4 regions of the Streptomyces sp. NPDC004284 genome follow, and region 1 is predicted to be linked to each of the others. Evidence: riboswitches for the same ligand, from Rfam matches in the RefSeq annotation. Region 1 holds a riboswitch; each other region holds the start of a gene.
The links. Region 1 has a riboswitch for cyclic di-AMP ahead of ACFYUS_RS27440 (M23 family metallopeptidase). Riboswitches for the same ligand answer to the same signal wherever they lie in the genome.
Positions count from the first base shown of each region.

Region 2: it holds a riboswitch for cyclic di-AMP, as region 1 does, so the genes downstream of both, ACFYUS_RS12940 (C40 family peptidase) here and ACFYUS_RS27440 (M23 family metallopeptidase) in region 1, are expected to answer to the same signal.
Region 3: it holds a riboswitch for cyclic di-AMP, as region 1 does, so the genes downstream of both, ACFYUS_RS37140 (transglycosylase family protein) here and ACFYUS_RS27440 (M23 family metallopeptidase) in region 1, are expected to answer to the same signal.
Region 4: it holds a riboswitch for cyclic di-AMP, as region 1 does, so the genes downstream of both, ACFYUS_RS16940 (M23 family metallopeptidase) here and ACFYUS_RS27440 (M23 family metallopeptidase) in region 1, are expected to answer to the same signal.

Region 1 covers NZ_JBIAMJ010000012.1:132,521-139,680, forward strand. Annotated here, with positions in the region: gene ACFYUS_RS27425 (DNA topoisomerase (ATP-hydrolyzing) subunit A) at 1-317, opposite strand, end outside; gene ACFYUS_RS27430 (M16 family metallopeptidase) at 499-1,857, shown strand; gene ACFYUS_RS27435 (M16 family metallopeptidase) at 1,884-3,251, shown strand; cyclic di-AMP (ydaO/yuaA leader) riboswitch at 3,452-3,617, shown strand; gene ACFYUS_RS27440 (M23 family metallopeptidase) at 3,630-4,400, shown strand; gene ACFYUS_RS27445 (GntR family transcriptional regulator) at 4,596-5,279, shown strand; gene ACFYUS_RS27450 (HPr family phosphocarrier protein) at 5,414-5,695, opposite strand; gene ACFYUS_RS27455 (GNAT family N-acetyltransferase) at 5,881-7,160, shown strand, end outside.
Region 2 covers NZ_JBIAMJ010000004.1:130,293-137,452, forward strand. Annotated here, with positions in the region: gene bioD (dethiobiotin synthase) at 1-108, opposite strand, end outside; gene ACFYUS_RS12915 (adenosylmethionine--8-amino-7-oxononanoate transaminase) at 158-1,438, opposite strand; gene bioB (biotin synthase BioB) at 1,431-2,681, opposite strand; gene ACFYUS_RS12925 (8-amino-7-oxononanoate synthase) at 2,825-4,018, shown strand; gene ACFYUS_RS12930 (ATP-binding protein) at 4,189-4,626, shown strand; gene ACFYUS_RS12935 (cytidine deaminase) at 4,635-5,078, opposite strand; gene ACFYUS_RS12940 (C40 family peptidase) at 5,176-5,652, opposite strand; cyclic di-AMP (ydaO/yuaA leader) riboswitch at 5,656-5,777, opposite strand; gene ACFYUS_RS12945 (hypothetical protein) at 6,178-6,483, opposite strand; gene ACFYUS_RS12950 (ATP-dependent Clp protease proteolytic subunit) at 6,491-7,108, opposite strand.
Region 3 covers NZ_JBIAMJ010000025.1:43,647-50,806, reverse strand. Annotated here, with positions in the region: gene ACFYUS_RS37150 (cytochrome P450) at 1-954, shown strand, start outside; gene ACFYUS_RS37145 (transglycosylase family protein) at 1,049-2,083, shown strand; cyclic di-AMP (ydaO/yuaA leader) riboswitch at 2,342-2,516, shown strand; gene ACFYUS_RS37140 (transglycosylase family protein) at 2,520-3,254, shown strand; gene eno (phosphopyruvate hydratase) at 3,563-4,849, shown strand; gene ACFYUS_RS37130 (septum formation initiator family protein) at 4,940-5,410, shown strand; gene ACFYUS_RS37125 (DUF501 domain-containing protein) at 5,442-5,981, shown strand; gene ACFYUS_RS37120 (exopolyphosphatase) at 5,978-6,892, shown strand.
Region 4 covers NZ_JBIAMJ010000005.1:460,482-467,641, forward strand. Annotated here, with positions in the region: gene ACFYUS_RS16930 (MFS transporter) at 1-936, shown strand, start outside; gene ACFYUS_RS16935 (PP2C family protein-serine/threonine phosphatase) at 1,066-2,268, shown strand; cyclic di-AMP (ydaO/yuaA leader) riboswitch at 2,481-2,645, shown strand; gene ACFYUS_RS16940 (M23 family metallopeptidase) at 2,657-3,739, shown strand; gene ACFYUS_RS16945 (PrsW family intramembrane metalloprotease) at 3,747-5,054, opposite strand; gene trmB (tRNA (guanosine(46)-N7)-methyltransferase TrmB) at 5,161-5,880, opposite strand; gene lhgO (L-2-hydroxyglutarate oxidase) at 6,002-7,160, opposite strand, start outside.

The sequences.
Region 1 (7,160 bases):
GGCTGTGCCATGCGGACCATCGCGTCGTAGATCGACGCGTCGCCGTGCGGGTGGAGCTTGCCCATGACCTCGCCGACGACACGGGCGCACTTGACGAAGCCGCGGTCGGGGCGGAGCCCCATCTCGCCCATCTGGTAGACGATGCGGCGCTGGACGGGCTTCATGCCGTCGCGGGCGTCGGGGAGGGCGCGCGAGTAGATCACCGAGTACGCGTACTCGAGGAAGGAGCCCTGCATCTCGTCGACGACGTCGATGTCGAGGATCTTCTCCTCGTACGCGTCGTCCGGCGGCGGTGTCTTCGTGCTGCGGCGGGCCATCGCGGCTGCGGCTCCTTCACCAACAAGGTTGATCTGACGCGGACCATTGTGGACCGTGCCACCGACAACGCCGACCGCGACCCGGAAGAGGGACATTCTGAAGGGTCGGGAACTTCGCCAGGTGTCGGCGCGCTTGCATACAGTGGCAGGACTTTTTCACATCGCGATCGAAGGGACGTACATGCCCATGGGTCACACGGCCACGGCCGAGGCCGGCTCCGGCGGCCTGACAGCGACCGAGCACCGGTTGGCGAACGGCCTGCGCGTGGTGCTCTCCGAGGACCACCTGACCCCGGTCGCAGCGGTCTGCCTCTGGTACGACGTCGGCTCGCGCCACGAGGTCAAGGGCCGCACGGGGCTCGCCCACCTCTTCGAGCACCTGATGTTCCAGGGCTCGAAGCAGGTGCACGGGAACGGCCACTTCGAGCTGGTGCAGGGCGCCGGCGGCTCGCTCAACGGCACGACGAGCTTCGAGCGCACCAACTACTTCGAGACCATGCCCACGCACCAGCTGGAGCTCGCGCTCTGGCTGGAGGCCGACCGCATGGGCTCGCTGCTCGCCGCCCTGGACGACGAGTCCATGGAGAACCAGCGGGACGTCGTCAAGAACGAGCGCCGCCAGCGCTACGACAACGTGCCGTACGGCACGGCCTTCGAGAAGCTGACCGCCCTCGCGTACCCGGAGGGCCACCCGTACCACCACACGCCGATCGGCTCCATGGCCGACCTGGACGCGGCGACCCTGGAGGACGCGCGGAACTTCTTCCGCACGTACTACGCCCCGAACAACGCCGTGCTGTCCGTGGTCGGCGACATCGACCCGGTGCAGACCCTCGCCTGGGTCGAGAAGTACTTCGGCTCCATCCCCGCCCACGACGGCAAGCCCGAGCCGCGCTCCGGCGACCTGCCCGAGGCCATCGGCGAGCAGCTGCGCGAGGTCGTCGAGGAGGAGGTGCCGGCCCGTGCGCTGATGGCCGCCTACCGGCTGCCGCACGACGGCACGCGTGAGTGCGACGCCGCCGATCTGGCCCTGACGGTGCTGGGCGGCGGGGAGTCCTCCCGTCTGCACAACCGTCTGGTCCGCCGCGACCGTACGGCCGTCGCCGCCGGCTTCGGCCTGCTGCGGCTCGCCGGGGCGCCCTCGCTGGGCTGGCTGGACGTCAAGACCTCCGGCGGCGTCGAGGTCCCGCAGATCGAGGCGGCCGTCGACGAGGAGCTCGCCCGGTTCGCCGCCGAGGGCCCCACGCCCGAGGAGATGGAGCGCGCGCAGGCCCAGCTGGAGCGCGAGTGGCTGGACCGGCTCGGCACCGTCGCGGGCCGCGCGGACGAACTGTGCCGGTTCGCCGTGCTGTTCGGCGACCCGCAGCTCGCCCTGACCGCCGTCGACCGCGTTCTGGACGTCACCGCCGAGGAGGTGCGGGCGGTCGCCGCGGCCAAGCTGCGCCCCGACAACCGCGCGGTGCTCGTCTACGAGCCGGTGACCCCCGAACAGAGCGAAAACGCCGACGGCGAAGATGAGGAAGAGGGAGCGGACCAGTGACCGACGCTGCCGCGTCTTTGACGAGCATGGACTTCCACCCGCAGCCCCAGCCGGGTGCCCCGAGGCCGTGGGCCTTCCCGGCGCCGGACCGCGGGAAGCTGGACAACGGTCTGACCGTGCTCACCAGCCACCGCCCCGGCCAGCAGGTCGTCGCCGTGGAGATCTTCCTGCCGGCCCCGCTGGACGCCGAGCCCGCCGGTCTCGACGGTGTCGCGACCATCATGGCCCGCGCGCTCTCCGAGGGCACCGACAAGCACAGCGCCGAGGAGTTCGCGGCCGAGCTGGAGCGCTGCGGCGCCACGCTCGACGCGCACGCCGACCACCCGGGCGTACGGGTCTCCCTGGAGGTCCCGGTCTCCCGGCTGCCCAAGGCGCTCGGCCTGCTCTCCGAGGCCCTGATCGCCCCGGCGTTCCTGGACACCGAGATCGAGCGCCTGGTGCGCAACCGCCTCGACGAGATCCCGCACGAGACGGCCAACCCGGGCCGCCGTGCCGCGAAGCAGCTCTCCAAGGAGCTGTTCCCGGCCGAGTCCCGGATGTCCCGGCCGCGCCAGGGCACCGAGGAGACCGTCGCCGCGATCGACGCCGCAGCCGTCCGCGCCTTCTACGAGGCGTACGTCCGGCCGGGCACGGCCACCGCCGTGGTCGTCGGCGACCTGACCGGCGTCGACCTGGACAAGGTCCTCGCCGAGACGCTGGGCGCCTGGACCGGTGAGCCGGCCGAGCCGCTCCCGATGCCGCCGATCACCGCCGACGACACCGGACGGGTCGTCATCGTGGACCGCCCCGGCGCCGTCCAGACGCAGCTGCTGATCGGCCGGATCGGCCCCGACCGGCACGACCGCGTCTGGCCGGCCCAGGTCCTCGGCACGTACTGCCTCGGCGGCACCCTGACCTCGCGTCTGGACCGGGTCCTGCGCGAGGAGAAGGGCTACACGTACGGCGTGCGGGCCTTCGGCCAGGTGCTCCGCTCGGACGCCGGGGGGAACGGCGCCTCGATGCTCGCCATCAGCGGATCCGTCGACACACCCAACACGGGTCCGGCGCTGGAGGACCTCTGGAAGGTGCTGCGCACGCTGGCCGCCGAGGGGCTGACGGACGCCGAGCGCGAGACGGCCGTGCAGAACCTGGTGGGGGTGGCGCCCCTCAAGTACGAGACCGCCGCCTCCGTCGCCGGGACGCTCGCCGACCAGGTGGAGCAGCACCTCCCGGACGACTACCAGGCCCAGTTGTACGCGCGCATGGCCGAGACCGGCACCGTCGAGGCGACGGCCGCCGTGGTCAGCGCCTTCCCGGTGGACCGGCTCGTCACCGTCCTCGTCGGCGACGCGGCGCAGATCGCGGAGCCGGTGCGCGCGCTCGGCATCGGTGAAGTGACCGTCGTGACCGGCTGATTCCGGCCCCGACGCGACAACAGGAGGACCCCGACGGCACAGTTCGTCGGGGTCCTCCTCTTTGTCCGTATTGGAAGCAAGGGTGATCATTTGCCCTGTGGCATGTCTTACAAAAGACGTGTCTGGTTGGTGATTGAAAGACGATCCGCATAGCGTCGAGGCGGCTGTTCGCCAGTTGCACGTGCCGCGACCGCGGCATCGGACAGTCATCGCCGAGTCCCCGTCAGGCGCGAGCCTGGGGAGCCGGGGACCCACATGCAGTCCCTGGGGTGAATCGGGCGCCTTCGTCTCGTACGGAGGGGCCCGTAGGAGACCTTCCTGCTCCGAACCCGTCAGCTAACCCGGTAGGCGAGAAGGAAGGAAAGGACCAGCCCCTCCATGGCGTTCACCCGTGCCACCGGGAAGCATCGTGCTCCGAGCCGGATGGCGCGCCGCAGCGTGGGCATCGCCGGCGCCGCGACGCTCGCCACCACCGGCGTCATCGGAACCCTCGCCTCCCCGGCGCTCGCCGCCGACACGGACAACCGCTCCCCCGAGGACACCGGTCTCACCCAGGTGATCACCGAGGACTCCCTCGTCGACCGGATCAACGCCCAGGCCGCCGCCCAGGAGCAGGAGGCCGTCGAGGCCATCGCCAAGGCGAAGGCCAAGGCCGAGGCGGAGCGCAAGGCCGAGGCCCGCGCCAAGGAGATCCGGCTGGAGCGCGAGCGCGCCGCCCGTGCGGCCGAGCGCCGCCGCCTGGCCTCCTTCCAGGCCCCCGTCGCCGGCTCGTACGTCTCCACCGGCTACAAGACCGGCGGCTCGCTCTGGTCCTCCGGCCACCACTCCGGCATCGACTTCCACGCCGCCTACGGCACCCGGGTCGTCTCCGTCGGCTCCGGCACCGTCGTCGAGGCCGGCTGGGGCGGCGCGTACGGCAACAACATCGTCATCCGGATGAACGACGGCACGTACACCCAGTACGGGCACCTCTCCTCCATCGAGGTCTACGTCGGCCAGACCGTCGAGCCGGGCCAGCAGATCGGCATCTCGGGTTCGAGCGGCAACTCCACCGGCCCGCACCTCCACTTCGAGGCGCGCACGAGCCCCGAGTACGGCTCGGACATCGACCCGATCACGTACCTCCGCTCCCGCGGCGTCGACCTCTGACCCCGTCCGGACCGGCTCCGGACCGCGTCGCAAAAGCCCCGGCTCGTGCTGAGCCGGGGCTTTTCGCTGTCCAAAAGATATCCATGGAATCCGCTGGGGCATCGGAAATTCCGGCGCACTGCCATAGAGTCGAAGATCGGGCGCAGAACAGGCGCCGATCGAATTGACTCGCGCGGATCAAGGCGGAGGTCGGACATGCGTATTCCCGCGCATTCGGTATGCACGGCGATCCGGGACGACATCGTCTCCGGCGTGTACGAGCGGGGCAGCCGGCTGACCGAGGAGCAGCTCGCCCGCCGGTACGGGGTCTCCCGCGTCCCGGTCCGCGAGGCGCTGCGCACTCTGGAGTCCGAGGGCTTCGTCGTCACCCGCCGCCATGCGGGCGCCCATGTCGCCGAGCCGACCGAGCAGGAGGCGGGCGACCTGCTCGCCATGAGGGCGCTGCTCGAACCGCTGGGGGCCGCGCGGGCCGCCCAGCGGCGCACCGAGGCCCATCTCAAGGTGCTGCGCGGCCTGGTCAGGCTGGGGCAGGAGCGGGCCGGGCGCGGTCAGGGCGAGGATCTGCGCTCGCTCGGCGGCTGGTTCCACGAGACGCTCGCGCAGGCCTCCGGGAGTCCGCCCCTGACGGCGCTGCTCACCCAGCTGCGGTACAAGATCGCCTGGACGCACGTGGTCGAGCAGCCCGCCGAGCCGGTGGAGGCCTGGGCCGAGCGGGGCGCGATCGTGGACGCGGTGGCGCGCGGCGACGCCGAGCGGGCGAGGGTGCTGACCGCGCTGCACGCGGAACGCGCGCTGCCGCTGCACCGGCTCAAAAGGACGGAGCGCGGCCGTGTGAGTCTTTCGCAACATGCCGTCAACACGACGAGCGCCCGGAATTAACACGCCCACCGTATACAAAGAGCAGGCATTCGGCCGCGTTCTTCATGCTGCCCGGAAATAGGTCCGGATAATGCGAATGGCCGTGGCCGCCGGAATTCCGGCGGCCACGGCCATTCAGCGCCCGGGGGACCGGGTCAGACGGTCTCGGGGAGCTCGTCCAGGCCCTCGGCGACCAGCTTCGCCAGGCGGTCGAGCGCGGCCTCGGCGCCGTCGGCCTCGGACGCGAGGACGATCTCCTCGCCGCCCTGGGCGCCCAGGCCGAGCACCGCGAGCATGGAGGCGGCGTTCACGGGGGTGCCGTCGGACTTGGCGATCGTCACCGGCACGCCGGAAGCCGTGGCGGCACGGACGAAGATGGACGCGGGGCGGGCGTGCAGGCCCTCGGCCCAGCCGACGTTGACGCGGCGCTCAGCCATGGTGTTGCCCTTCAAGTCTCAAGCGGGTTGTCTAGACCAGTCTCTCACGGGTCGCGCGGTGCTCACGCCGACCTTCGACCCGGATCGGACCGCCCTTCGGTCCTCCCCAGCTTGCAACACCTTGCATCGCACACACCCGCCACGCGACCGGTGCCGCCGTCGTGTCGCGGCCGTAGGCTGACCCCATGCAGAGCGCGTCGGAGCAGTCGGAAGCGGCGGAACCACCGGCATCACCGGAGCACGCCTATCCCGACCACTGGGAGGCGGACGTGGTGCTCCGCGACGGCGGCACCGCGCGCATCAGGCCCATCACCGCCGACGACGCGGACCGGCTCGTCAGCTTCTACGAGCAGGTCTCGGACGAGTCGAAGTACTACCGCTTCTTCGCCCCCTACCCGCGCCTGTCCGCCAAGGACGTCCACCGTTTCACCCACCACGACTTCGTGGACCGGGTCGGGCTCGCGGCGACCGTCGGCGGCGAGTTCATCGCCACCGTCCGCTACGACCGCATCAACGCCCAGGGGCTGCCCGCCTCCGCCCCGGCCGACGAGGCCGAGGTCGCCTTCCTCGTCCAGGACGCGCACCAGGGGCGCGGCGTCGCCTCCGCCCTCCTCGAACACATCGCGGCGGTCGCGCGCGAGCGGGACATCCGGCGCTTCGCCGCCGAGGTGCTCCCCGCCAACACCAAGATGATCAAGGTCTTCACCGACGCGGGCTACACCCAGAAGCGCAGCTTCGAGGACGGCTCCGTCCGTCTCCACCTCGACCTCGAACCGACCGACCGCTCCCTCGCCGTCCAGCGCGCCCGGGAGCAGCGGGCCGAGGCGCGCTCCGTGCAGCGGCTCCTCACCCCCGGGTCCGTCGCCGTCGTCGGCGCCGGACGCGCCCCGGGCGGCGTAGGCCGGACCGTGCTCCGCAACCTCCTCGGGGCCGGCTTCACGGGACGGGTGTACGCGGTGAACGCCGCGCTCACCGGGGAGACCGAGCTCGACGGCGTCCCCGCCCACCCCTCCGTCGGCGCCATCGGCGAACCGGTGGACCTGGCGATCGTCGCCGTCCCCGCCGAACGCGTGCCCGAGGCCGTCGCGGACTGCGGCGAACACGGGGTGCGCGGCCTCGTCGTGCTCTCCGCCGGATACGCCGAGAGCGGGGCCGCCGGCCGCGAGCGCCAGCGTGAGCTCGTACGGCAGGCCCGCTCGTACGGCATGCGGATCATCGGCCCCAACGCCTTCGGCATCATCAACACCGCCGACGACGTCCGGCTCAACGCCTCGCTCGCGCCGCAGATGCCGGCCGCCGGGCGCATCGGGCTCTTCACCCAGTCCGGCGCCATCGGGATCGCCCTGCTCGCCGGGCTGCACCGGCGGGGCGCCGGGCTCTCCTCCTTCATCTCGGCGGGCAACCGCGCCGACGTCTCCGGCAACGACTTCCTCCAGCACTGGTACGACGACCCCGGCACCGACGT
Region 2 (7,160 bases), on a different contig from region 1:
CAGGACGGCGACGGAGCGTCCTGCGGTGGTGGCGACGGCGGCGACGGCGGCGGTGACGATGGTCTTGCCGATCTCCGTGCCGGTGCCGGTCACGACGATGACGGTCATGGGGTGTCCCTTTCTTGCGGGTGCGAGGTGCCGGTGGTGCGGGCGACGGTCAGCCCGCCGCCGCTGCCGCCCCCACCGCCGTGCAGATACGTGCCAGGTCCTCGTCTCCCGTCACGTACGGCGGCATCGTGTAGATGAGGTCGCGGAACGGGCGGAGCCAGACGCCCTCCCGTACCGCCGCGCGCGTCGCCGCCGTCATGTCGACGTCGTGGTCGAGCTGGACGACGCCGATCGCGCCGAGCACCCGCACCTCGCGGACCCCCGGGAGGGAGGCCGCGGGGGCGAGGCCGTCGCGCAGGCCCTGCTCGATCCGCTTGACCTCGGTCCGCCAGTCCTGGGAGAGGAGCAGGTCGATCGAGGCGAGGGCGACCGCCGAGGCGAGCGGGTTGCCCATGAAGGTCGGCCCGTGCGCGAGGACCGGGACCTCGCCGCGCGAGATCCCGTCGGCGACGCGGCTCGTGCAGAGCGTCGCCGCCATCGAGAGGTAGCCGCCGGTCAGGGCCTTGCCCACGCACATCACATCGGGGGAGACCCCGGCCTGGTCGGCGGCGAACAGCGTGCCCGTCCGCCCGAACCCGGTCGCGATCTCGTCGAACACGAGCAGCACGTCGTGCGCGTCGCAGGCCTCGCGCAGCACCCGCAGATACGCCGGATCGTGGAAGCGCATGCCGCCCGCGCCCTGCACGACCGGCTCGACGATCACGGCGGCGAGCTCGTGCGCGTGCTCGGCGATCGCGGTCCGCAGCAGCTCGGCGTACGACTCCTCGTAGGCGGCCGGCGGGGCGTCCGTGAACACCTGCCGCTGGAGCACCCCCGACCACAGCTCGTGCATGCCGCCCTGCGGGTCGCAGACGGACATCGGCTGCCAGGTGTCCCCGTGGTAGCCGCCGCGCCAGGTGAGGAGCCGCTGCTTCTCGGGGCGCCCGAGGGAACGCCAGTACTGGAGGCACATCTTGGCCGCGACCTCGACGGAGACCGAGCCCGAGTCGCTGAGGAAGACGTGCCGCAGCGGCTCCGGGGTGATCTCCACGAGCCGGGCGGCGAGCCGGACGGCCGGCTCGTGGGTGAGCCCGCCGAACATGACGTGGCTCATCTTCTCCAGCTGGCCGCGCACCGCCTCGTTGAGCACCGGGTGGTTGTAGCCGTGGACCGCCGACCACCACGAGGACATGCCGTCGATCAGCTCGCCTTGGCCCTCGGCGGGTTCGGCGAGCCGGAGCCGCACCCCGGACGCGGACGCGACGACCAGCGGCTCCGCACGGCCCGGCATGGGGCCGTACGGATGCCAGACGTGCGCCCGGTCCAGGGCGAGGAGTTCGTCGTTACGCATTCGGCGCGAGGTCCGTGCCGGCGCCCCGGCGGCGCACGGCCACCAGATCGGTGCGGGCCTCGTCGGCGGTGCGCGCCGGAGCCGCGGAGGGCGCCGCGTGACCGCCGCAGGGACCGCAGCCGCCGCCGTCCTCGGCGTGCGAGCCGCAGCCCGCGCCTTCCGCTTCCGCGGAGGAGCCGCACCCGGCGGAGGCCTTCGAGCCGCAGCCGCCCGTCGCGCCCGCCGCCGCGAGCGCGTCCGCGCGGTGCTTCGGCAGCGTGGTCGTCCCGGCGCCCTCCACCTCGAAGCCCGCGTCCGCGATCATGTCCAGGTCGGCCTGACCGGCCTGGCCCTCGCTGGTCAGGTAGTCGCCGAGGAAGATCGAGTTCGCGATGTGCAGCGCCAGCGGCTGCATCGTGCGCAGGTGCACCTCGCGGCCGCCCGCGATCCGCACCTCGACGTCGGGGCAGACGAACCGGACCATCGCGAGGATCCGCAGGCAGCGCTGCGGGGTGAGGTTCCACTCCTTGGCGAGCGGGGTGCCCTCGAAGGGGATCAGGAAGTTGACCGGCACCGAGTCGGAGTCGAGCTCGCGCAGCGCGTACACGACGTCGACCAGGTCCTCGTCGGTCTCGCCCATGCCCGCGATCAGACCCGAGCAGGCCGACAGACCGGCGGCGTGCGCCTTCTGCACGGTGTCCACCCGGTCCGCGTACGTGTGGGTCTTGGTGATCCCCCCGTACGTCGCCTCGGACGTGTTCAGGTTGTGGTTGTACGCGTCGGCGCCGGCCTCCCGCAGCCGCTCCGCCTGGCCGTCCGAGAGCAGACCGAGGCAGGCGCACACCTCGACGCCCTCGTTCTGCTCCTTGATCGCCTCGATCGTCTTCCCGACGCGCTCCACGTCCCGGTCCGTCGGACCGCGGCCGCTGGCCACCAGGCAGACCCGCTTGGCGCCGCCCGCGACACCCGCCGCCGCGGCCTGCGAGGCCTCGTCCGGCTTCAGCCAGGTGTACTTGAGGATCTCGGCCTTCGAGCCGAGCCGCTGCGAGCAGTACGAGCAGTCCTCGGGGCAGAGGCCGGACTTCAGGTTGACCAGGTAGTTGAGCTTCACCCGCCGCCCGAACCACTGACGGCGCACCTTGCCGGCGGCCGCCACCACATCGAGCAGTTCGTCGTCGGAGGTCGCCAGCACGGCGAGCGCTTCTTCACGGGTCGGCAGCTCGCGCCGCAGCCCCTTCTCCACCAGCGTGTTCAGCAGGTCCATAACCGCAGATCCTTGCCTACCGCCCGCCTCCGGGCCAAGGAGGATCCGAACAAACGGCTCCGAGAGAGGTGTGTGGATGACCACACCCCGGTCCCGGCGTCCTGCGGTTAGGGTCTGTGCGCTGCCTACAAAAGGATCGCCGCATGCCACGGGACGAGGACGCACGCGCCGAGGACGCGCGGGCCGAGGGCCCGCGCCGTACCGCCTTCGGCTGGACCGACGCCGAGGCGCGCCGCCGGGCCGAGGCCGGGCTCGTCCGGACGCTGCGGCCGCGGGCGGCCGAGTCGGACGTCCTGGACCTGGCGAGCAACGACTACCTCGGCCTCACCCGCCGCACCGAGGTCACCGAGGCGGCGGCCGAGGCGGCCCGGCGCTGGGGGGCCGGCTCCACCGGCTCGCGGCTCGTCACCGGCACCACCCGGCTGCACACCCGCCTGGAGCGCGAACTCGCCGATTTCTGCGGCTTCGAGGCGGCCCTCGTCTTCTCCTCCGGATACACCGCGAACCTCGCCGCGCTCACCGCGCTCGGCGGCCGGGACTCCCTGATCGTCTCCGACGCCTCCAACCACGCCTCGATCGTGGACGGTTGCCGCCTCGCGCGCGCCGAGGCCGTCGTCGTCCCGCACGCCGACCACGAGGCCGTCGCCAAGACCCTGGACGCGCACCCGGGACGGCGGGCCCTGGTCGTCAGCGACTCCGTCTTCTCCGTCGACGGCGACGAGGCCCCGCTCCCGGAGCTCGCCGACGCCTGCCGCGCGCACGGCGCCGGGCTCGTCGTCGACGACGCCCACGGCTTCGGCGTCCTCGGCGACGGCGGCCGGGGCGCCCTGCACGGGGCCGGGCTCGCGGGCGACGAGGACGTCGTCGCCACCCTCACGCTCTCCAAGTCCCTCGGCAGCCAGGGCGGTGCCGTCCTCGGCCCGGCCCGGGTGATCGAGCACCTGGTGAACGCGGCCCGCACCTTCATCTTCGACACCGGTCTCGCCCCGGCCGCCGCGGGCGGCGCGCTCGCGAGCCTGCGCCTGATCGCCGCCGAGCCGGGCCTCGCCGAGCGGGCCCGTACGGTCGCCACCACCCTGCACCGGCTGCTCACCGGGGCCGGCCTCACCGCGGCCCGGCCCGACGCGGCCGTCGTCTCGGTGCACGCGCCCTCCCCGGAGGCGGCGCTGCGCTGGGCGGCGGACTGCCGCGAACAGGGCCTGGCCGTGGGCTGCTTCCGGCCCCCGTCCGTCCCCGACGGCATCTCGCGGCTGCGGCTCACCGCCCGGGCCGATCTGACGGACGCGGAGATCGCGCGCGCCGTGGAAACGATCCTGCGGACCGCGCCGAAGGCATGACGGGCCGTCCGGAGGCCCAAGGGCGGTCACGGACGGCAGAGTTCACCGCTTCGGGCGACAGATGGGGACATATCTTGGTGGAACGCCTGCCGGGGCGGCACGATCGGTGGGACTCTGGCGCGAAGCGCGATCCGGGGTCGAAGCCCCGGCGGGAAAGGGACAGCGTCGCCATGGCAGACCACCAAGAAGCATCCGTCACGCTGCCGAGCGATCCCGCGTCGGTCCCCACGGCCCGGCGGTACGTCGCGGAGGTCCTCGACGGCTGGGGTCTCGACGAGGCCGGGGAGCTGACGGACGCGATCCGTCTGATGGTCTCCGAACTCGCCACCAACGCCGTCCTGCACACCTTCGGGCAGTCGCCCACGTTCACGGTCGACATCCGTCTCGAGCGCGAGGAGCGCCTCCACATCGGCGTCACCGACAGCCACCCGCGCTGGCCCCGTCGGCTCCCGGCGGCGGTCCAGCAGGACAACGGCCGGGGCATGGTGATCATCCGCTCCCTGGCGGCGGAGGCGGGCGGCCGCCTCTCGGTCACGCCGACCGAGGAGGGCGGCAAGACGGTCTGGATCACCCTCCCGTGGACGGCCGCCCCGGTCCCGATCCGTTAGGGCCCGCCTCAGCCGCTGTGCTGTGCGTACGAGGGCCAGGCGCCCTCGGCGAACTGGCGGGCCCAGTAGTACGGGTTCAGTTCGGCCAGGGTGCGGGTGTGCCAGCGGGTGGGGTCCTCGGGGTCCGGGACGCCCACCTCGACGTCGGGGCCCCACAGGGCGAGCCGTTCCTGGCAGATGCCGCACGGCGGCAGGACGACGAAGCGGCCGTCCTCCGGGGTGCGGAAGACGCAGACGGAGGCGGTGACCCGCCGGTCGAGGGTGTAGGCCTGGCAGTAGGCGCCGGTCTCCTGGCAGAGGGTCACGCCGGCGTTCATGTTGTCCAGCGCCACGCTGGTGAGGACGCGGCCGTCGTCCAGGTAGACCGCGGCGGCCCCGCCGGGCTCGTCCGGTGTCCAGCGCCTCTGGAGCTGGGCGACGGCGGCGTCGACAAGTGCTTGATCGAGTTTCATCGCGGCATCCTAGGAAGAAGGCCGTCGCGACGGTAGGGCCCGGTCGGGGGGTGCGGCGGCGCCACCGCACCCCCGACCGGTCAGTGCCCGGTGGGCGTCAGCGGACGCGTCCGTAGTAGACCTTCGACGTCCAGATCTTGTCGAGCTTCACCCAGGATCCCGTCTTGGGCGAGTGCCAGATCTTGCCGCTCCCGGCGTAGATGCCCACGTGGTAGACGTTCCCGCCGGAATGGAAGAAGACCAGGTCCCCCTTCTGTCTGCTGGACGCGGAGACGTGCCGGGTCTTGTTGTACTGCTGCTGCGCGGTGCGGGGCAGCGACTTGCCCGCCTTCTTGTACGCGTAGAGCGTCAGACCGGAGCAGTCGAACCTGGTGGGTCCGGCGCTCCCGTACCGGTACGGGGCTCCCTTCTTGGACGCGGCGACGCTCAGTGCCTTGTTCGCGTAGGTCGTCGCTGCCTGGGCCTCGGGTGCCGCACCTGGTGCGAGCAACGTGCCGCCGACGGCGGCGAGGGTGAGAGCCGAGACGGCTCCGGCCCGGGACAGCAGGGACGGGACGTGCATCTGCGCAGTCATGCGCAACCCTTCGTCAGCCGCCTGCGAAGGATGACCTGTCGGGTTCGGGCTGGCGAAGATGCCCGGCCGCGGCTGCGGCTTCACCCCAAGGGACGGCCCCGCTGCGGAAACAGCGCGTACGTCCCGTACTGCCTGGGTCCTCCACTCCTGCCGATCCACTCCTGTCGACCAGACGTCCGGGACAGCGGCAGGACTCGGCGTCCGCCCGGACCGCCCCGCCTCGGATGGCGGGGGCTTGTCGTCGACAGGGATCTTGACTCACACCCAGGGCGAAATCCGAGTTGAAACGGCGATATGTGAGGCTCCTCACGACTGATCCAATCGGGTGGACAGGGTGCTTTCGTGATCACTTGAGGCGGGGTCGACGAGCCCCGCACCAGGGGTGGAACGTCCCATTCCGCCAGATGCGTACACCTGTTGCGCAACTCACCCGGCACATATGTCGACTCGTCGACTACGCCGAACGAGGGAGCGATTCTGCGATCCGTGTCGGCCGACCGGACCTCGACACGACATGCCGGAATGTCAACTCGCGCGTGCGCGGGGGACGGTGACGCGGTCGGCGCGGCGCTCGCCGTCCAACACCCGCAGGGCGCGCGCCAGGGTGTCCGCGTGCACCTCGCTCTCGCCCCGCATATGCATGAGCGTCAGGGCCTCGCGCAGCGCCTCCGCGCGTCCCACCAGGGCCTGTGCCGCGCGCAGCGCCCCATAGGTATGCGTACCCCTGGATGGGTTGATCTTCCCCAGCAGGTCGACGACTTCGAGGTACGCGTCGATCAGCTCGCCCTCGGCCCGTGTCAGCGCGGGCAGCGGAGGCAGCTCGGGCACCACGGCCGGCTCACCGCGCCGCGCCGGCGTCGCGCCGGCTCGTGATCACGTGGTCCACGAGCCCGTACGCGACGGCCGCCGGTGCGTCCAGGACGGTGAGGCGGTCGATGTCGGCGTCGATCCGCTCCCGCCCCTGTCCGGTGTACTCGGTGAGCATCCCGGCGACCAGGGCGCGCAGCCGGAGCAGTTCGCGCGCGTGGATGTCGAGGTCGCTCGGCTGTCCCCGGAGGGGTTCGTCCATGGCGGGCTGACGGAGGGTGATCCGGGCGCCGGGCAGGACGAGCCGCTTGCCGGGGGTGCCGGCGGCGAGCAGGACGGCGGCGGTGGACCCGGCCTGGCCGAGGCAGGTGGTCTCCACGTCGCAGGAGAGCGTCCGCATCGTGTCGTGGATCGCGGTCATGGCGCTGATCGAGCCGCCGGGGGAGTTGATGTAGAGCGCGATGTCCTGGCCGGGGGCGGCGTGGTCGAGGTGCAGGAACTGGGCGATGACGTCGTTGGCCGAGGTCTCGTCGACGGGTGTGCCGAGGAAGACGATCCGGGATTCGAGGAGCTTCGCGTACGGGTCGAGGGTCCGGGTTCCGAAGCTGGTCCGCTCCGTGAACTCGGGCAGAACGTATCGGGCGTCCATGGCTGAGCACCTCCAGCAGCTGTCTGTAAAAAATGTACAGGACGTACAGGCC
Region 3 (7,160 bases), on a different contig from region 1:
TCGAAGGCCTTCACCCCGCGCCGGGTCGCCGAGTTCGCGCCGCGCGTGCAGGAGCTGACCGACCGGCTCATCGACTCCTTCGTGGAGCGGGGCAGCGCCGACCTCATCCACGAGTTCGCCTTCCCGCTCCCCATCTACGCGATCTGCGACCTGCTCGGGGTGCCGGCGGAGGACCAGGACGACTTCCGGGACTGGGCCGGGATGATGATCCGGCACGGCGGGGGGCCGCGCGGCGGGGTCGCCCGGTCGGTGAAGAAGATGCGCGGCTATCTCGCCGAGCTCATCCACCGCAAGCGCGAGGAGCCGGGCGACGACCTGATCTCGGGGCTCATCAAGGCCTCCGACCACGGCGAGCACCTCACCGAGAACGAGGCCGCCGCCATGGCGTTCATCCTTCTCTTCGCCGGATTCGAGACGACGGTCAATCTGGTGGGGAACGGGCTCTACGCGCTCCTCCGTCATCCCGAGCAGCGCGCGCGGCTCCAGGCCTCGCTCGCCGCCGGGGAGACCGGACTCCTGGAGACCGGGATCGAGGAGCTGCTGCGGTACGACGGGCCCGTGGAGATGGCGACCTGGCGGTACGCGACGCGGGCGCTGACCATCGGCGGGCAGGAGATCCCGGCGGGCGACCCGGTGCTCGTGGTGCTCGCCGCCGCCGACCGGGACCCGGAGCGCTTCGACGGGCCGGACGTCCTCGACCTCGCCCGGCGCGACAACCAGCACCTGGGCTACGGGCACGGCATCCACTACTGCCTGGGCGCGCCGCTCGCCCGCCTCGAAGGACAGACGGCGCTCGCGACCCTGCTGACTCGCCTGCCGGACCTGCGACTTGCCGCCGATCCGGCCGAACTGCGATGGCGCGGCGGGCTCATCATGCGTGGTTTGCGCACGCTTCCAGTGGAGTTCTCCCCTTCCGTACCCCTCTTGGTTACTGACGAACCATCAGAAATGTGATCTTCGCGTGATCGGCGGTCCATCGACTTGTGACGGACATTCGAATGCGGCTACGTTTCCCGGCAGTCTCAGCCGTCACGCGAAAGGCGCTTCTATGCGTTCCGGGAACGGACGACACCGTCGCCCCCGTCAGGCCCCCGCCCTCGTCGTCGCCGCGGGCGTGACCGGATCCGCCATGGCGCTGCCGCTGCTCGCCACCGGATCCGCCTCCGCCGCCGACGCCTCCACCTGGGACCGGGTCGCCGAGTGCGAGTCCGGCGGCCAGTGGAGCGCCAACTTCGGCAACGGGATGTACGGCGGCCTCCAGTTCACCCAGGACAGCTGGGAGCGCAACGGCGGCCTCGCGTACGCGCCCAGCCCCGACCTGGCCAGCCGCGCCCAGCAGATCGCGGTCGCCGAGAAGGCGCTCGACAGGGGCAGCGACGAGTGGGCCACCTGCGCGCCGATCGCCGGCCTGAAGAACGACGGCAAGGCCACCGGCGTGAACCCCGGCCCGACGGCCGTCCCGACGACCCCCACGGGCCCCCTCCCCGAGTCCAACCGCACCGCGGGGACCGAAGGGGCGGCCGAACGGTCCGCCACGTCCGTGACCCCCGCCACTCCCGCGACCCCGGCCGCGCCGACCGGCCCGGCGCGTTCCGCCGCCTCCGCCGTGCCGGCCACCCCGGCCGCGCCCACCACCCCGGCGGCCCCGGTCACGCACGATGCGTCCGTTACGCCCGGTACGCCGGATTCTTCTGACGCGCCGAAGGGTGACGTGTCGTCGGCCACGCCCGGCACCGGCAAGCACCGGGGCGAGGCCGCCCCGGAGGAATCCGGCAAGGTGGACAGTTCTACTGAATCCGGTCGGCACGCATCGAGCGCGGACAAGGCCGCGGGGGCGCTCGGCACTCCCTCGGCGACCGATGCCGCGAAGGATTCGGGCACAACGGACAGTCAGGGCACTTCGGGCGAATACACCGTGCAGCCGGGTGACAGCCTGTCCGGCATTGCGGAGGAGAACGAACTCCCCGGAGGCTGGGCCGCCCTCTATGACGCCAACAAGAAGACGGTCGGCGTCGACCCGGACCTCATCCTCCCTGGTCAGAGCCTTGACCTGACGGAGGGTTCGACGGCGACGGCAGGTTAGTTCGCGGGCTTATGTCCGGTTCTGGGCAAGTGAGACATGGGTCTCTTCGCCCCAACTGGCGTGCCACGTCCGCAAACTTTGCTCCCGTCACCTCTCACCTGCGCAAACGCCACCCACCGGAGGGCAAGCAGGGGCGATATTTCCGCAATCGGCCTCTTTGAACTTCCGGTGGGTCTGTGTCTACGGTCGTCACCGCTCGCCACCGCGGGCCCCGTCGACCGAAACGCCGAATCCTGCCGTCGGCCGATGGGAACAGTCGTCGCGCAAGCGCCGAAGGCAGGAGTGGGGGACCCAAGGTAAGTGCCGGTCCCGGCCGTTGAGACAGACGGACGGACGACCGGCTTGGGGTGAAGCCGCGTGCCAGGACACGCGGCCGGGCAACTTTCCGGCCCGAACCCGACAGCTCACCTCACAGGCGTCGGTGAGGAGAATCCCCATGCTGTTTTCCGCCAAGGGCAAACACCGTCGTTCCTCCAGGGCCGCCCAGGTCGCCGCGCTCGTCGGCGTCACCGGTGTCGCCGTCGCCGCCCCGCTGCTGACCGCGGGCGCCGCCTCGGCCGCCACCACCTCCGAGTGGGACGCCGTCGCCCAGTGCGAGTCCGGCGGCAACTGGGCCATCAACACCGGCAACGGCTTCTACGGCGGCCTGCAGTTCACCAACTCCACCTGGGCCGCCTTCGGTGGCACCGCCTACGCCCCGCGTGCCGACCTGGCGTCCAAGTCCCAGCAGATCACCATCGCCGAGAAGGTCCTCGCGGGCCAGGGCAAGGGTGCCTGGCCGAGCTGCGGCGTCGGCCTCTCCAGCGCCTCCTACGACGGCGGCGCCGCCGAGAGCACCCCGCAGCAGAGCGCTCCGGAGCAGACCCAGCAGTCCGCCCCGCAGCAGCAGGCCGCCCCGAAGCAGCAGGAGCGTCGCGCCGAGCAGCCGACCACCCGCAGCGAGCACCGCAAGGCCCCGAAGGCCGACGCCAAGAAGACCGTCACCACGCCGACCGGCAAGAAGGTCAAGAAGGGCGACGGCGAGTACAAGGTCGTCACCGGCGACACCCTCAGCAGGATCGCCCAGGCGCACGGCGTCGAGGGCGGCTGGGCCAAGCTCTTCGAGCTGAACAAGGACGTCGTCGAGAACGCCGACCTCATCTACCCGGGCCAGCAGCTCCACCTGAAGTGAGCCCGGCGGCCCGCGTGAGTCCGGCGGCTCACGCGGCCCCGACGACCCTCCCGCGGTGACCACCCCGGTCCGGCGTGCCCTTCCCCCGTGCGCGCCGGACCGGGGTTCCCCTCTTTGGGGGCCCCGACGGTTACCGTCCAGTAGATCTGGGGCCCTTCGTCCCGTGATGCGTGCCCTTGGGTCCTTTTTCGTCCCAGGGGGCGGGCGCGCGGCGGGCCGGAGCCCCCGCGCCGGTTAGGCTCTTGTCGCAAGGCCAAGCGACCCTGCATCGACCTTGCGTCACATCCAGCGTCACATCCCAGAAGGAGATGCTCGTGCCGTCCATCGACGTCGTCGTAGCCCGGGAAATCCTGGACTCCCGAGGCAACCCCACGGTCGAGGTCGAGGTCGGCCTCGACGACGGCAGCACCGGCCGTGCTGCTGTTCCGTCCGGCGCCTCCACCGGTGCGTTCGAGGCCATCGAGCTTCGCGACGGTGACCCCAACCGCTACCAGGGCAAGGGTGTCGAGAAGGCCGTCCTCGCCGTCATCGAGCAGATCGGCCCGGAGCTCGTCGGCTACGACGCCACCGAGCAGCGCCTGATCGACCAGGCCATGTTCGACCTGGACGCCACGGAGAACAAGGGCTCGCTCGGCGCCAACGCCATCCTCGGCGTCTCCCTCGCCGTCGCGCACGCCGCCTCCGAGGCCAGCGACCTCCCGCTCTTCCGCTACCTGGGCGGCCCGAACGCGCACCTGCTGCCCGTTCCGATGATGAACATCCTCAACGGTGGGTCGCACGCCGACTCCAACGTCGACATCCAGGAGTTCATGATCGCCCCGATCGGCGCGGAGTCCTTCTCCGAGGCCCTCCGCTGGGGCACCGAGGTCTACCACACCCTCAAGGCCGTCCTGAAGGGCAAGGGCCTCTCCACCGGCCTCGGCGACGAGGGCGGCTTCGCCCCGAACCTGGACTCCAACCGCGAGGCGCTCGACCTCATCCTGGAGGCCATCAAGCAGGCCGGCTACGTCCCGGGCAAGGACATCGCGCTCGCGCTCGACGTCGCCGCGTCCGAGTTCTACAAGGACGGCAAGTACGAGTTCGAGGGCAAGTCCCGCTCGGCCGCCGAGATGACCGAGTACTACGAGGAGCTCGTCTCCGCGTACCCGCTGGTCTCCATCGAGGACCCGCTGTTCGAGGACGACTGGGCCGGCTGGAAGGTCATCACCGACAAGCTCGGCTCCAAGGTCCAGCTCGTCGGCGACGACCTCTTCGTCACCAACCCGGAGCGCCTCGCCCGCGGCATCGAGGAGGGCACCGCCAACGCCCTCCTGGTCAAGGTCAACCAGATCGGCTCGCTGACCGAGACCCTGGACGCCGTCGAGCTCGCCCAGCGCAACGGCTTCAAGTGCATGATGTCGCACCGCTCCGGCGAGACCGAGGACGTCACCATCGCCGACCTCGCCGTCGCCACCAACTGCGGCCAGATCAAGACCGGCGCCCCGGCCCGCTCCGAGCGCGTCGCCAAGTACAACCAGCTCCTGCGCATCGAGGAGATCCTCGACGACGCCGCGGTCTACGCCGGCCGCAGCGCCTTCCCGCGCTTCAAGGGCTGAACAGGCCTGACGCTGTAGATACGTCCGTCCCCGCACCCGGTCCCGTACCGTGTGCGGGGACGTACGCGTGAACAGGGGAGGCGACACGACATGGCCGCGAAGGACCGGGACCGGTTCTCGACCGCGACCCGGATCAGACTGCTCGGCGAGCAGACAGCCGCCCGTGTCTACCGCTCCCAGACCCGCCGCCAGGCCCGCCGCTCGCGGCTCACCGGCCGCGCGGCCTTCCTCGCCCTCGTGGTCTGCTCCCTCGTCGTGGCGCTCGCCTACCCGATGCGGAGCTACGTCTCCCAGCAGGGCGAGATCGCCGAGCAGGAGCGCCGGGCCGCCGAGGCCGCCCGGCGGGTCGAGGAACTGAAGGACGAGAAGGCCCGCCTCCAGGACCCGGCCTACGTCCGCCGCCTCGCCCGCGAGCACCTGCACTACCTGCTCCCCGGCGAGACCGGTTTCACCGTGAACGACCCCGACGCGGAGCAGCGGCCCCGCGCCGACCAGGGCGCGGAGGACCGCCCCTGGTACGACAACCTCTGGGACGGCGTCGACCACGCCGACCGCCCCTGACCCTCCTCCGCGACACACGAACAAGGCAGACATGGACACGCCCCCTCCGCAGACCGACCGCACCGAGCCCACCGAGACGGACATCGCGGCCTTCGAGCTCCAGCTCGGCCGCCCGCCCCGCGGCCTGCGCGCCATCGCGCACCGCTGCCCGTGCGGCAACCCGGACGTCGTCGAGACCGCGCCCCGGCTCCCCGACGGCACGCCGTTCCCGACCACGTACTACCTGACCTGCCCGCGGGCGGCCTCGGCCATCGGCACCCTCGAGGCCAACGGGGTCATGAAGGAGATGCAGGCCCGGCTCGCCACCGACCCGGAGCTCGCCGCCGCCTACCGGGCCGCGCACGAGGACTACATCGCCCGCCGTGACGCCATCGAGGTCCTGGAGGGCTTCCCGAGCGCCGGCGGCATGCCGGACCGGGTCAAGTGCCTGCACGTCCTCGTCGGCCACTCGCTGGCCGCCGGACCGGGCGTGAACCCGTTCGGCGACGAGGCGCTCGCGATGCTGCCGGAGTGGTGGGCGAAGGGCCCGTGCGTGAACCCGTGCACCGACGAAGGGAAGTCCTCCGAATGACCCGGGTCGCCGGAATCGACTGCGGCACGAACTCCATCCGCCTCCTCGTCGCCGACGTCCACCCGGAGACGGGTGACCTCGTCGAGCTGGACCGGCGGATGACGATCGTCCGGCTCGGGCAGGGCGTCGACAAGACGGGCCGGCTCGCCCCCGAGGCGCTGGAGCGGACCTTCGCGGCCTGCCGCGAGTACGCCGAGGTCATCAAGGAGCTGGGCGCCGAGCGGCTCCGCTTCGTTGCCACCTCCGCCTCCCGCGACGCCGAGAACCGCGAGGACTTCGTGAACGGGGTCGTGGAGATCCTGGGCGTGGAGCCCGAGGTCATCACCGGCGACCAGGAGGCCGCGTTCTCCTTCACCGGCGCCACCGGCGAGCTGCATGGCGACGACCGCCGGCTGGTCGTCGACATCGGCGGCGGCTCGACGGAGTTCGTCGTCGGCAACAAGCACGTCGAGGCCGCCCGCTCCGTCGACATCGGCTGCGTCCGGCTCACCGAGCGGCACGTCCGCCACGACCCGCCGACCGCCGAGGAGGTCGCCGCGATCCGCGCCGACGTCCGCACCGCGCTCGACCTGGCCGCCGAGACCGTCCCGATCGGCACCGCCGAGACCCTCGTCGGGCTCGCCGGCTCCGTCACCACGGTCGCCGCCATCGCCCTCGGGCTCCCGGAGTACGACTCCGAGAAGGTCCACCACTCCCGGATCTCCGCCGAACAGGTCGCCGAGGTGACCGACCGCCTCCTCGCCTCCACCCACGACGAGCGGGCCGCGATCCCCGTCATCCACCCCGGCCGGGTCGACGTGATCATCGCCGGGGCGCTCGTCCTGCGCGAGATCGTGGAGCGCGTCGGAGCCCGCGAGGTCGTCGTCAGCGAGCACGACATTCTCGATGGGATCGCCCTATCCGTGGCATAGCGGGCGGCTATCGAGCCCTTCCGGGACGGTCTTTCGATAGAAGTTCGTGAAGTTCTTCACAAGGAAAAGGGCCCTGATGGCGCCGGAGGAAGGTCTTTAGGCCCTCCGAGGGGCGTCTCAGGGCCCTTTCGCAGGTGCGAGGGCTACTTCGCTCGCTGTTTCCATCGCGTGAACGCACCGTGCGGTTCGAGGTGAACAGGCCCTCTCCAGGCCAGTTCACAAGGGGTGAACAACGTTCGCCCTTGCACCCTGGTTCCTTTGCAACACC
Region 4 (7,160 bases), on a different contig from region 1:
TGCGCGCTGCGGACCGTCGGCTTCGGGGCGCTCGCCTTCGCGCAGTCGCTGCCGACGCTGATCGCCGCCTCGCTCGCGACCGGCCTCGCGGGGGCGCTCTTCAACCCCGCCGTGCGGGCCTGCCTCGCGGCGGAGGCGGGGGAGGAGCGCCGGGTGGAGGCCTTCGCGCTGTTCAACACGTACTACCAGGCGGGCATCCTGCTCGGGCCGCTCGTCGGGGTGGCCCTGACGGGGGTGTCGTTCCGGCTGACGTGCGTGGTCGCGGCGGTGCTGTTCGCCGGCCTGACCCTCGTCCAGCTCCGGCATCTGCCCGTACAGGTCTCCGAGGCGCCGCGGGAGCAGCGGGGCCAGTTCCGCACGGTGCTCTCCCACCGCACCTTCTGGCTCTTCTCGCTCGCCATGACCGGCTCGTACGTGCTGTCCTTCCAGGTCTATCTGGCGCTGCCGCTCGCGGCCGGCGGGACGGGACGGACGACCGCGCTGTTCGCCGTCTCGGCGCTCGTCGCGCTCGCCGGACAGCTGCGGATCACGGCCTGGTGCCGGCGCCGCCTCAGCCGGGAGCGGTGTCTCGTCCTCGGGCTCGCCCTGATGGGCGGGGCCTTCCTGGTCCCCGCCGCCCTGGGGCGCGGCCTGGCGGCGCTGCTGCTGTGCGCGGCGGTCCTGGCCGTGGCGAACGCGGTGCTCTACCCGTACGAGATGGACACCGTCGTCGCCCTGTCCCGGGGGCGTTGGGTGGCCACCCACTACGGGCTCTACAACACCGTGTGCGGGGTCGGCATCACCCTCGGGAACCTGGGGACGGGCGCGCTCCTCGACGTCACCGGCTGGTCGGCGGCGCCCTGGCTCGTGCTGTGCGCGGTGGGCCTGGTGTGCGCGGCGGCGATGGCGCTGCTCGCCCGGGGCGGCCGGCTGGCGGAGGGGGTGACCGGGGGCTGACCCCGTACGGGGCCGGCCGACCCCGTACGCCAGTCGGCCCCGTGGGAGTCGCCGCCCCGGGCGGCGGCGGCCACCCTGGGAGGGCGCGGTGCGGACCGCGGCCGGGCGGACCGGGCAGGGAGGGCACAGGTGGGGCCAGGAGCGGCGGGCGGCGGGCGGCGGGGCGGGGAACGCCCCGAGTACGGCGGCGCCCGCCGCTTCATCCGCGCCCTCCCCCCGCTGATCATCGCGGGCGGTGTCGTCTTCGACGTGGCGACCCCGCCCGCGTACACGGCGGCGCCGCTCTTCTCCGCCGCCCCGCTGGTCGCGGCGCCCTTCTCCTCCCTGCTCACGACCCTGCTCACCGGGATCGCCGCCGTCCTCGCCTCGATCGGGCTGCACTCCTACAACGGCACCGTCGACGAGATCGCGTCCCTCACCGAGACCCTGACCGTCCTCACGGTCTCCGCGCTCGCCCTCCTCATCAACCAGGTCGTGCGCCGCAGCGGCGAGCGGCTCGCCTCGGCGCGGGTCATCGCGGAGGCCGCGCAGAAGGCGGTGCTGCCGACGCCGGCCGAGCGGATCGGCGGGCTGCAGTGCGCGGCGCGGTACGAGGCGGCGCAGGCCGACGCGTTCATCGGCGGCGACCTGTTCGCCGTCCAGGACACCCCGCACGGGGTGCGGCTCGTGGTCGGGGACGTCCGGGGCAAGGGGATGGAGGCGGTCGAGGCCGTCGCCGTCGTCACCGGCGCCTTCCGGGAGGCGGCCGAGACGGAACGGAGCCTGGAGGGCGTGGCACGGCGCCTGGAGCGGGCGCTGGCCCGGGAGGGCACCCGCCGGGACGACCTCGACTCCTTCGAGGGGTTCACCACCGCCGTCCTGGCCGAGATCCCGCGCGGCGACGGCGGCGGGACCTTCGACGGCTTCGTACGGGTCGTCAACCGCGGGCACCCGCCGCCGCTGATGCTGTACGGGGACGGGCGCCTGGACCTGCTGGAGCCGGGCCAGGCGGCGCTGCCGCTCGGGATGGGCGAACTGGCGGAGTGGCCGGACCGGGTCGAGGCGTGGCCGCTCCCGCCGGGCGCGACGCTGCTCTTCTACACGGACGGCCTCTCGGAGGCGCGGGACGCGCGGGGCGTCTTCTACGATCCGGCGGCGCGCCTCGCCGGGCGGATCTTCCCGGGGCCCGAGGAGCTGCTCGACGCGCTCGTGGACGACGTACGGCTCCACACGGGCGGCGGGTCGACGGACGACATGGCGCTGCTCGCCGTGAGCCGCCCGGCGACGGGGCAGCCGGAGCGGCGCCGGACGATGCCGGTGGTGCCGCCGGGCGGGCCCGGTCACCGGCCGTAGTCGAGGGGTGTCACTGCGATAACAATTGACACAACGTCAGATCGCGGGGGTTTCGCGGAATCCCCCGAAGGCCTTGCTGAAGGGGGGTCAACTCGGGCGATAGCCCCATAATTCAATGAACGATCAAGGAGGACGGCTTGGAATCGGGACCCCCTGTCTATTAACGTTCGATAACGCAGCGCGGTCGTCCCAGCCGTCGCAAGAGGCGGCACCGTGCGCACGCGCCGAATCCTGAAAAGGAACCGGGGAACCACCACTTGGGGTGAATCGGGCCCCTTCGCACCCGTGCGAACCACGCACGCGGGCGGCCGAGCCCGTAGGAGACCTTCCCGCTCCGAACCCGTCAGCTAACCCGGTAGGCGAGACGGAAGGAAAGGAGCGCGCCCCCGTGGCGTCCAACACCCCCGCATCCGAAGCCCCCTTCGACGCCTTCGGTGGTGGTGCGGCTCCCTCCGCCCCGGACACCGAGTGGAACCCCACCGAGGGCTCCCTGCGCTCCGAGAGCCGCTCCGGCGGCCGGCACCGGGTCGTCAAGCAGCGCTCCAACTTCGCCCGCTCCTCCACCGTCCTCGGCGTCGGCGTGATCGCCGCCGTCGGCGCGGGCGGCCTCGCCACCGCGCAGGAGAAGCCCCCGGTGGCGATATCCCTGCCGGACCTCCCGGACCTGAACCTGCCGGACGCCCACGACATCCCCGGCGTCGGCGACCTCCTTCCCGCGGAGGAGAGCGCGCCCGCCGCCCAGGCCGAGGCGAACCCGCTCACCTCCGCCACCTACACCACCACGGCCGAGGAGCAGACCTCCGCCCCCGCCGCGGGCGAGGCCCTGCGCGCCCGCATCCTCCAGCAGGCCGAGCAGCAGCAGGCCTCCGCCGACGCCGCCGAGAAGGCAGCCGTCGAGAAGGCCGCGGCCGAGAAGGCCGCCGCGGAGGCCGCGGCCAAGGAAGCCGCCGCGGAGAAGGCGGCCGCCGAGGCGAAGGCCAAGGCGGAGGCGGAGGCGAAGGCCAAGGCGGAAGCGGAGGCCAAGGCGAAGGCCGAGGCCGCCGAGGCCGAGCGCCTCGCCAAGCTCGCCGCCGAGTACGCGCTGCCGGTCTCCTCGTACACCCTCACCGCCAGCTACATGCAGTCCGGCTCGATGTGGTCCTCCGGCTACCACACCGGCCTCGACTTCGCCGCCCCCACGGGCACCCCGCTCAAGGCGGTCCACGGCGCCACCGTCAAGTCGGCGGGCTGGTCCGGCTCCTACGGCTACCGCATCGTCCTGGAGCTGGAGGACGGCACCGAGGTCTGGTACTGCCACCTCTCGTCCATGCTGGTCAGCGCCGGCCAGACCGTCGGCACCGGCGAGACCATCGGCCGCGTCGGCGCCACCGGCAACGTCACCGGCGCCCACCTCCACATGGAGGTCCACACGCCCGGCGGCGACGGCATCGACCCGGCGGCCTGGCTCCGCTCCAAGGGCCTGAACCCCTGAGCAGCTCCTAACTCCGGTACGGGTTGTAGCCGTCGTAGTCCAGGTACTGCGGCGGCGCCCAGACCCGGCCCGTCGCCCGCGCCGCGTACGTGAGCGCGGGGGAGGCGACCTCGCGGCGCTGCCACAGGTGGTGCAGCAGCTCCTGCTCCCGCGCCGGGAAATCGGGTCCCGCCGTGCCGCGCCGGGCCCGGTCCCGCAGGAACGCCAGGGTCGTCGCGAAGGACTCGTACTCGCCGACCGCCCGCGCGGCCGGCGCCCCGTACGTCCGGGCGGCGAACGCCCGGGCCATCTTCCGGGCCCGCATCGACGACAGCGCGAGCGGCTCCGTGGGGGCGAGCCAGCCGGCCGCCGCGTACGCCGGGAGCTCCCCGGATATCGTGCGCAGCTCGCGCTGCCGGCTCCACACCGCCAGCCAGGTCAGCAGACCGAAGGCCGGGACCATGAGCGCCCCGTACACCGCGTAGAAGGCCAGCGGGCCGCCGAAGGTGGCCGAGCCGTTCCACGCGGAGTGCAGGCTCATCGCGAGCAGCAGCCCGGCCGGCGGCAGCAGCACCCGGCGCAGCCGCTTCCCGGGCGGCGCGAGGGCGGCGAGACCGAAGCCGATGCCGGTGAGCACGGTGAACAGCGGATGCGCGAACGGCGACATCACGACCCGCACGAAGAAGGTCGCGGCGGTCACCGAGCCCAGGCCGGTCGAGCCGAACTCCTGGTCCTCGCCGAAGGCGTTGCCGAGGTAGAGGATGTTCTCGGTGAAGGCGAAGCCGGTCGCGGTGAAACCGGCGACCACGACGCCGTCGACGAGACCGCCGAAGTCCTTCCTGCGGAAGAGGAACAGCAGCAGGATCGCGGCCGCCTTCGCGCTCTCCTCCACCACCGGGGCGACGACGGTGGCCCCGAGGGTGTCGGCCGAGTCCGGATCGGCCGTGGCCGTGGCGATCCAGCGGACCGCGAAGGAGTTCGCCAGGATCGCGACGAGCGCGGCGGCGAAGGCACCCCAGGCGAACGCGAACAGCAGGTTCTTCCAGGGACCCGGCTCGACCCGGTCGAGCCAGCGGAACGCCGCCATGAGCAGCGGTACGGGAAACACCGCGAGGCCCAGACCGACGAGGAAGCCCTGCGTGCCGGTCTGCTCGCGGACCAGCGCCAGGATGACCAGGGCACAGAGCGCGAGCAGCGTGACGACGGTGATCGCCCGGACCACCCGGCTGCGCCAGAAGGCCCGCCGGGGCCGGTAGCGCCACTGGGTTCGGTCGGCGACGGCGGGGAAGGCCGGCTCCTCGGTGTCCCGGTGCGGGACGGCGGCTGGGTTGAACACGTCAGCGACCCTAACGACCCCCACCGACAGTGGTCGACGAAGTTACCGGCTCTCGGTCACCTCGGCGTCAGAGGCGCTCGGTCACTTCCGCGTCGAAGGCTCCCGGTCACTTCCGGCGGAAGAGCAGGTCGTGCACGACGTGCCCCTTGTCGAGTCCCTGTCCCTCGAAGCGGGTGAGGGGCCGGAAGTCGGGGCGGGGCGCGTAGCCGCCGTCGGCCTGCGTGTTCTCGTAGTCCGGATGCGCGGAGAGCACCTCCAGCATCTGGACGGCGTACTCCTCCCAGTCCGTGGCGCAGTGCAGCACGGCCCCGGGCTTCATGCGCGGCGCGAGGAGGCTGAGGAACTCGGGCTGGATGAGGCGGCGCTTGTGGTGGCGCGCCTTGGGCCACGGGTCCGGGAAGTAGACCCGGCAGCCGTCGAGGGCCGCGTCGCCGAGCATCTCGCGGAGCAGGATGACCGCGTCGCCGTTGGCGACCCGGACGTTGGTGAGCCCGTTCCGGTCGGCGAGGCCGAGCAGATTGCCCTGGCCGGGGGTGTGCACGTCCACGGCGAGGATCCCGGTGCCCGGGTCGGCGGCCGCCATCTGCGCGGTCGCCTCGCCCATGCCGAAGCCGATCTCCAGGACGACCGGGAGCCCGTCGAACATCTCGCCCAGGTCGAGGACCTGCTTGCCGTCGATGTCGAGGCCCCAGTCGGGCCACCGCTTCAGCATGGCCTCGGCCTGCCCGTACGTGACACGGCTGCGGCGCGGCTGGAAGCTCCGGATCCGCCGCTCGTGGTGGGCCCCGGCGGGATCCGGCATGGGCCCCTCGCCGGGGGCGAACATCCGGCTGCCCCGGCGCGCGACGGGCTGGCCGGGGTCGGCGACGGGCTGCGGGCTGTTCTCGATCTGCTCAGACACAATGCGGCCAAGTCTACGGGGACCCGGCCGGGCGTGCGGTGCCGTGCTACAGGTGGGCCAGGGCCCGGCCCGCCACCTCGCGGCCGATCGGGAGCGAGGCCGTCGCCGCGGGCGAGGGCGCGTTCAGGACGTGGACCGTCCGCTCGGCCTCGCGGAACAGGAAGTCGTCGACCAGCGTCCCGTCCCGCAGCACCGCCTGCGCCCGGACCCCCGGCGCCGCCCGCCGCAGGTCGGACTCCTCGACGACGGGGAGCAGCCGCCGCACCGCCTCCGTGAAGGCCCGCTTCGAGACCGAGCGGTGCAGCTCGCCGGCGCCGTACCGCCAGTGCGCGCGGGCGATCGCCCAGGAGCCGGGCCACGCCAGGGTGGCGCCCAGTTCGCGCGGGCGGACGACGGACCAGCCGTACCCCTCCTTCGCGAGCGCCGGGACCGCGTTCGGCCCGATGTGGACGCCGCCGTCGATGCCCCGGGTGAGGTGCACCCCGAGGAAGGGGAAGGCGGGGTCGGGGACCGGGTAGACCAGGCCCCGGACCAGCGAGGGGTCCGCGAGCTCGTAGTACTCGCCCCGGAAGGGGACGATCCGCATGCCCGGGTCGTCGCCCGCGAGCCGCGCGATCCGGTCGCAGTGCAGCCCCGCGCAGTTGACGAGGACCTTCGCCCGCACCACGCGCCCGTCCGCCGTGCGCACGGCGACGCCCCAGGGCCGCCGGTCGATGACGGTGACCTCCGCGCCGTACAGGATCCGGGCCCCGGAGGCCGAGGCGAGCCGCTCCGACACCGCCCCGTAGTCGCAGATGCCGGTCGTGCCGACGTGGATCGCGGCGAGCCCCCGCACCCGCGGCTCGTACTCGCTGATCTGCGCCGGGCCGAGCTCCCGCACGGGGATGCCGTTCTCCCGGCCGCGCTGCACGAGCGCGTGCAGCCGGGGCAGCTCCTCGCGCGTGGTGGCGACGATGAGCTTCCCCGTCACCTCGTGCGGAATGCCCCACTCCGTACAGAACTTGACCATTTCGGCCGCGCCCTCGACCGCGTACCGCGCCTTGAGCGACCCCGGCCGGTAGTAGATCCCGCTGTGGATCACCCCGCTGTTGCGCCCCGTCTGGTGGCGCGCGAGGGCCCGCTCCTTCTCCAGGACCGTGACCCGGGTGCCGGGAGCGGCGCGCGTCAGGGCGTACGCCGTCGACAGGCCGACGATCCCGCCTCCG